Regions from separate parts of the Rhizobium sp. SU303 genome, predicted to be linked through region 3. Evidence: riboswitches for the same ligand, from Rfam matches in the RefSeq annotation. Region 3 holds a riboswitch; each other region holds the start of a gene.
What was found. Region 3 has a riboswitch for thiamine pyrophosphate ahead of RlegSU303_RS26710 (hypothetical protein). Riboswitches for the same ligand answer to the same signal wherever they lie in the genome.

Region 1 (2,197 bases), on a different replicon from region 3:
GCGCGCCGACCGAAAGAAAGGCGCGCATCGATCTTTCCGGGAGACACTAGCCTTCCCGAGAAGTTTCAGCCTTTAGTTTTCGGTCTCCAGAAGCCGCGCGCCCGGCCCTTCCTTGCCGAGCCGGTCGCAGGGATTGCGCAGCGGACAGCTTTCGATCGACAGGCAGCCGCAGCCGATGCAGCCGGTCAGACGGTCGCGCAGCAGGCTAAGCCGCCTGATTCGCGCGTCGAGATCATCCTTCCACAGCGCCGACAGCGTCTGCCAGTCGGCCACGGTCGGCGTGCGTCCCTGCGGCAGGGACTCGAACGCCGCCTGGATTTCCGAAAGTGGAATGCCGACACGCTGCGCCACCTTGATGATGCCGAGCCGGCGAAGCACATCGCGCCCATAGCGCCGCTGATTGCCTCGAGAGCGGATGCTCGAGATCAGCCCCTTGGTTTCGTAAAAATGCAGCGCCGAGACGGCCAGGCCGCTGCGCTCCGCCACTTCGCCGACCGTCAGGAGCTTGCCGAGCGGCGCTGCCGGAATTGTATCCATGCCTCTTGACCTCAAGATTAGTTGAGGTTTTATAACCCTTGCTCCTGCAATCGTAAAGTCCGCTAAGGATGCTCTATCACTTTGAATCTGCGCATATCCTTTTCCGAAAATCGATTCCGATTTTCGGGGTTATGCACTAGCCGCCTGAGGGAGGAAGCTCCGGTTCCGTTCCCGGCAGGTACGGAACCATTGGGAACACCCGGGCAGATCCTCCGCCCGGGTGTTTTCCGTCACATCCGGTTCATTCCGACCGCACGGACGGGTTCGCAATTTTGCTGTTGCGGGGAGAAAACCCCGGTGATAGTTTCCGCGCAAATAACAGGGGAGCTCCGTATTGCCGGGGCTGAGATGTGAGGCGCAAGCCTCTGGACCCTTCAAAGCTGATCTGGGTAATGCCAGCGGAGCGAGGTTCAGATGTTCTCAGGCGCACAAGTGTCACTCTATCCGATGTCCGACAATTTCGTCGGCATCATTCTCGATGCCGTCACGGCGCTCGATCCCTATCGCAACCGGCTGCGCATCGAGACCGATGACATCTCCACACTGCTGGTCGGCCCGCCTGACATTCTCTTCGCCGCCATGCACGACCTTTTCGTCGCTGCCGCGAAGACCGGCGAGCATTGCGTGCTGTCCGCTGCCATTTCACGCGGCTGCCCCGGCGAGCCCGACGACGCCATCTGCGGCGTCAGCCCCTCCCTCGGCCAGGCGGAGCCGCTTGCCGAGCGTATAACAGCCGCACTTGCCGCCGTTGAAACCACCGCCGAGACCAGACAACCGACCGCCGCGCAATTCTCGCTCTACGTCATGGGAGCCGGCACCCATATGGACGAGATCTACGGCTGCATCGACTTCCTGAAGCGCTCCGGCACCTTCGACCGCGCCAAAAATTTCTGCACCAGGCTCTCTGGCGATGCCGGCGCGGTGTTCGCCACCATTCGTGAGGCCTTCTTTCGCTTCGGCGAACCCGAAGGGCATGTGACCCTCGACATCACGGTGTCGGCCAACAGCCCGACGAAAGCTTGAAATCGAACGCTGATGATACCGTCAAAACCATCGGAATCGCGCCTTGCCGCGCTCCGCGCCGCTCTCTACCGGGGCATACCCGCCTTGCTTGCCGGCTGCGCCTTTTTGGCGGCATGGGAACTCTATGTCGATCTCTCCGGCATCAAACCATCCATCCTGCCGGCGCCTTCGCGCATCGTCATGCAGGGCTGGCTGAACCGCGAGGGACTGATTGCCAATACCTGGCCCACGCTCGGCGCGACACTCGGAGGTTTCGCCCTGTCGCTGGCCTTCGCCTTTGCCGCCTCGATCCTCATGGATTTCGTGCCCTTCATGCGCCGGGCATTGCTGCCGATCTTCATCGCCAGCCAGACCCTGCCGCTGGTGGCGATCGCGCCCCTCGTCGTCCTTTGGTTCGGCTTCGGCCTGTTGCCGAAGATCCTGCTGGTGGCGCTCGTCACCTTCTTCCCGCTGCTCGTCGCCTTGCTGCAGGGCTATGAATCGACCGACCGCGACATCGCCGAATTGCTGAATTCGATGAAGGCGAGCCGTTGGCGCATTTTTTGTCTGGCACGGCTTCCCTCCTCGCTGCCTTATTTCTTCGCGGGCCTGCGGATCTCGATCACCTATGCCGTCGTCGGCGCGATCTTTGCCGAAT
Region 2 (2,197 bases), on a different replicon from region 3:
ACGGCAACGAAGCACTCGGTTCTCCGGGAACGGATTCCGAACTCAAAGCGGATTCAGCGCCGATTGCGCTCGCCACGGACGATGCCACCAGCGCCAAAATGCTGATGGAAGCTCTCATCGCGGCGCCGACATTTAACCTCGAAAGCTCCGTCGGCAAGGCTCAAGGGCTCGGCGACGTCGTCTCGGGCCTGATCTCCGGCCCGAGAGCGGCGGTGGCGCGGTTTTTGAACCAGCTGACCTATTACGAAATGAAGAAGCGCGCCGGCATCGTCGGCGAGGCGTTGACGAAAAGCGTGCTGTCGAAGCTCGTGCTGCAACAGCCGATCCGCCTGCATCTCGTCGGCCACAGCTTCGGCGCCCGGCTGGTCGCGGCATCAGCCAACGGGCTCACCCCGGTCCCGAAGCTGGAATTCTTCTCGCTCACCCTGCTGCAGGGGGCCTTCTCGCACAATGGCTTCGCCAAGGAGATCAAGCCGGGCCTTGCCGGCGCCTTTCCCGATGTCGTTGGCAAACCGACAGGCCCGATCTGCATCACCCACACCCACAACGATCTCGCCTGCACGCTTGCCTATGCGCTGGCGTCGCGCCTGTCGCGCGATATCGCCAAGAGCATCGGCGATGCCAACGACGAGTTCGGGGCGATGGGGGCGAACGGTCCGCAGCACCTGAAGGCGGGACAGGCTGTCGAGGACGATACGGATGCCGTGTTCACGCCGCAGGCCGGCAAGGTCAACACCTTCCTGGCGGACAAGTACATCATCAAGACAGCGGCGTCGGATGCCCATAACAATGTCGCCAACGAGGATGTCGGACGGCTGCTGGCAAAGATCGTCGGCTGATCGCCTTTCGTAAAAAAACGCACGGCGCTGTCAGTCGTGGAATTGTCATTTTCAGGATGACATCAGTCCCGTTCTCTGCGAAAAAGAGCGCGATGAGAGACAGGGGCGTTCGTCGACAGACGGGCTGAGAAGCACCCTTCGAACCTGAACCGGATAATGCCGGCGGAGGGAGTCGCTCGGGGCCGCGGCACCGCCCGCACCAACCGCCCCGTGCCCGCCCCCGCCTGAAAGGGGCCACATGCAGACCAGGACCACACCAGGAGCGATGCTGAAGGCGATGCGCGAGAAGCCGCCGCTCGTTCAGTGCATCACCAATTACGTCGCCATGAATATCGCCGCGAATGTCCTGCTTGCCGCGGGCGCCTCGCCCGCCATGGTGCATGCCGCCGAAGAAGCCGGCGAATTCGCCGGGATCGCCAGCGCGCTGACAATCAATATCGGCACGCTGTCGACGCAATGGATTGACGGCATGCAGGCGGCGGCGAAGGCGGCGACATCCGCCGGCAAACCCTGGGTGCTCGATCCGGTCGCCCATTATGCCACGACCTTCCGCCGCAATGCGGTTGCCGAACTGCTCGCCCTGCGCCCGACCATCATCCGCGGCAACGCTTCCGAGATCATCGCGCTTGCTGGCGGAGAGAGCCGCGGCCAGGGCGTCGACAGCCGTGATCCGGTCGAGCAGGCGGAAGGTTCGGCGCGATGGCTGGCTGAGCGACAGCGGGCGGTCGTGGCCGTCACCGGCGCCGTCGATTTCGTCACCGACGGCGAGCAGGCCGTGCGCATCGAAGGCGGATCGGCCTTGATGCCTCAGGTCACAGCACTCGGCTGCTCGCTCACCTGCCTCGTCGGCGCCTTTGCCGCGACAGCGCCTGAGGACATCTTTGGTGCGACGGTCGCTGCACTTGCAACCTTCGCCATCGCCGGTGAGGAAGCCGCCCTTGGAGCGGCCGGCCCCGGCTCCTTCTCCTGGCGCTTCCTCGATGCGCTGGCCGCGCTCGACGCCGAAACGCTTGACGCCAGGGCAAGGATATCGGTGGTATGAAGGCTTTCGACCTTTCGCTCTATCTCGTCCTCGACGCCGATCTCTGCGCGGAGATCGGCATGGTCGAGACCGCGCGCCTTGCCATTGCCGGCGGCGCGACCATGGTGCAGCTGCGCGACAAACATGCCGGCACCATCAGGATGATCGAGACCGGCCGCGCCTTGAAACAGGCGCTGGATGGGACCGGCGCCCTCCTCATTGTCAACGATGACGTCGAGGCGGCAATCGCCATCGGCGCCGACGGCCTGCATATCGGCCAGGAGGACATGGATGCGATGAGAGCGAGGGCGATGATCGGCCCTGAGATGATCCTTGG
Region 3 (2,197 bases):
AGCAAGGAAGCGGTGGCGATTGCGAACGATCCCCAGGTTATCCACACTGCAAACGAGATGAGCCTCGATGACGAAATCAGGGTGCTCAGGGATCAGCTGGCCAGAAAGCTAACGTTGCAAAACGCGCAGTTGAGAAAAATGCTAGAGCGGTTTGAACGGTGAGCGTGGCGTGCTGTCTGCCCTTTTAAGCTTGTTGTACGTGAACAATCTCAGATTTGAATAGGGTGTCGCCGGTTCGAGTCCTTTCAAGGCGAGCATCCTTGACTTTCGCAATGGCGGCCGAAAAGATTGCTGAATGACGGCTTAGCGCGCCGCTGATTACGGTTGCCATCAGTTGGATCGACGCCACGGGCCCAAGCAGATTTGAATGCACGCACGGAAGTCACCTAGCTCTTCTTGACGGCAACGTTATCAAGGACCGCGCACAGGGTCTTCCCCAGCTTCTGCGCATCGTCATTTGCCTCCGCAAAGGAGGCGGTGCCGCGAGCGTCGGCACGGAAGCCATGCCTCCGCCCGCGACTACACTCCAAAAAGCAGGGCGCGCCACACGCGGGCGGTTTTAAAACGCAGCATGGATGACATTCCTTGCGTGTTTCGCGCCCTCACCGAAAGTCACCCTTCGCGAGTGTATCCGCAGGGTCGTACAAGCACTATCAATTGTCCACGCGCAGGGTCTGGTTCATGGCCGCATTGGTGCAGAAAACATCCTTACTGATGCCGGCGAGGATCCGGATTTCTTGCGGGTTTCGAATGGAGTCTCTGGCTGAATGCCCATCAACCGGAGTCGATGAACGCGCCTTGGGCGACGGCGCTCATGATCTGCAGAGCGGGGCGTATTCGTTCGATGGTGACTGGCGGGCACTGGGCCACATGGTTGATCGCCCGACCCACCGCCACTTCCCGCCGGGCGAATTCCGCCGTCACATGATCCGGAATATGCGCGCCGAAGCTCTCGCCGTCGCGGACTACGGCATCCGCCTGCGCCTTGCGGCCGGGGTTTTCGCGGATGGCGATGAACTCCATTTCCGGCGTGATGATACCGGCGCGCGCATAGGCAAACTGGGTGCCGGCCTCGCCATCCTTTGCGCGTAGCGGCCGGCGTAGCGTGGGAACTTCGGGCGTCAGCCTTTCGCCGCTGGCAAAGCCGTTGTCTTCGGGACGGACATGGCGGTCCTGATAGGCCTCGACGTCGCCGCGGGCGAGAACCCAGTCGCGTCGCAGTGAGGGCAGCCCCTGTTCGATACGGATCTCGGCGCCCTCGAGCGTATAGGGGCTGGAGGAGTCGTAGACCACAACGGGCGGCTCGCCTGATGTCGGATGTAGGCTGATTTCGCGCATCGGCACGCAAATGTCGGGATGGACGCCGCCCCGAATGTAGATCTTCCTGGATGCCGGCAAGGGGCCGGTGGTGTGGGTTGGGGTGGCTGCGATATTCATGGTTTGAGGTTCCAACTTTCGATTGGAGACCCAGTCCTCAGCCGGAATGATGAAAAGACGCCGGCACGGATTCCACGCGTGAATCCACTGCTTCGAGCGCTTGCACCGTCCCTACGCCAGTATGAACTGGATCAGGTTCAACGGGTCACTGCGCGCGATAGCAGTACCTCAGCCCCTTGATGGGACCCCCTGGTGAATGCAAAAAGCGTAGAGGTTTGCCGAGGGAACTGTCAAGCGACAATCTGCGATGGCTTGGGGTCAGGTTACACACAGGCTATCGTGCGTGGTCGCCGCGATCAAACGAATCGACAAGTCAATCGCCCGACCGGCACGCTTGTGCAAGCCGGACGCCTTTGTCCCATGCCGTGGCTTTCTATTTTATCCCGCGCAGTGCAGCAAGTGTACCGAGATACCGAAGCGCTATTGAGAAAGCAGGCGCGGAACTGGAAAGTCTAGGACCTTGTCCGTGTAACTTTCGACCAAGGCGCTAAACGGAGTGCCGTCTTGAAGTTTCAGTATGGCACGATGTTCGAGCAGGAACGGCGGCAGGCTAAGGGAACTTGTTTTATGCGTTATTAAGCCGTCCATGTCCCAGCCTTCGGATAGAGGGGACCAGAGCAACTTGGCAGACAGGTTTGTGCGAGTGAAATTGAGAGCCTGAACGGCTCTGCCAAACGCGATATCGCTGGTATTCAACGCCCGATTCATTTCTGCAGTTAATTTTGCAGGTACATACCAGTTGTCGGCTTCGGACAAGACG

Region 1: another riboswitch for thiamine pyrophosphate. It lies ahead of RlegSU303_RS21100 (YkoF family thiamine/hydroxymethylpyrimidine-binding protein); the one in region 3 lies ahead of RlegSU303_RS26710 (hypothetical protein).
Region 2: another riboswitch for thiamine pyrophosphate. It lies ahead of thiM (hydroxyethylthiazole kinase); the one in region 3 lies ahead of RlegSU303_RS26710 (hypothetical protein).

Annotation. Positions count from the first base shown of each region.
Region 1 is NZ_CP088095.1:4,280,314-4,282,510, forward strand. Features, by position in the region: gene soxR (redox-sensitive transcriptional activator SoxR) at 73-537, opposite strand; TPP riboswitch at 848-961, shown strand; gene RlegSU303_RS21100 (YkoF family thiamine/hydroxymethylpyrimidine-binding protein) at 952-1,560, shown strand; gene RlegSU303_RS21105 (ABC transporter permease) at 1,573-2,197, shown strand, end outside.
Region 2 is NZ_CP088097.1:334,603-336,799, reverse strand. Features, by position in the region: gene RlegSU303_RS30530 (hypothetical protein) at 1-839, shown strand, start outside; TPP riboswitch at 931-1,027, shown strand; gene thiM (hydroxyethylthiazole kinase) at 1,078-1,881, shown strand; gene thiE (thiamine phosphate synthase) at 1,878-2,197, shown strand, end outside.
Region 3 is NZ_CP088096.1:451,607-453,803, forward strand. Features, by position in the region: gene RlegSU303_RS26705 (hypothetical protein) at 1-162, shown strand, start outside; partial or broken gene RlegSU303_RS26710 (hypothetical protein) at 877-1,437, opposite strand; TPP riboswitch at 1,528-1,638, opposite strand; gene RlegSU303_RS26715 (hypothetical protein) at 1,858-2,197, opposite strand, start outside.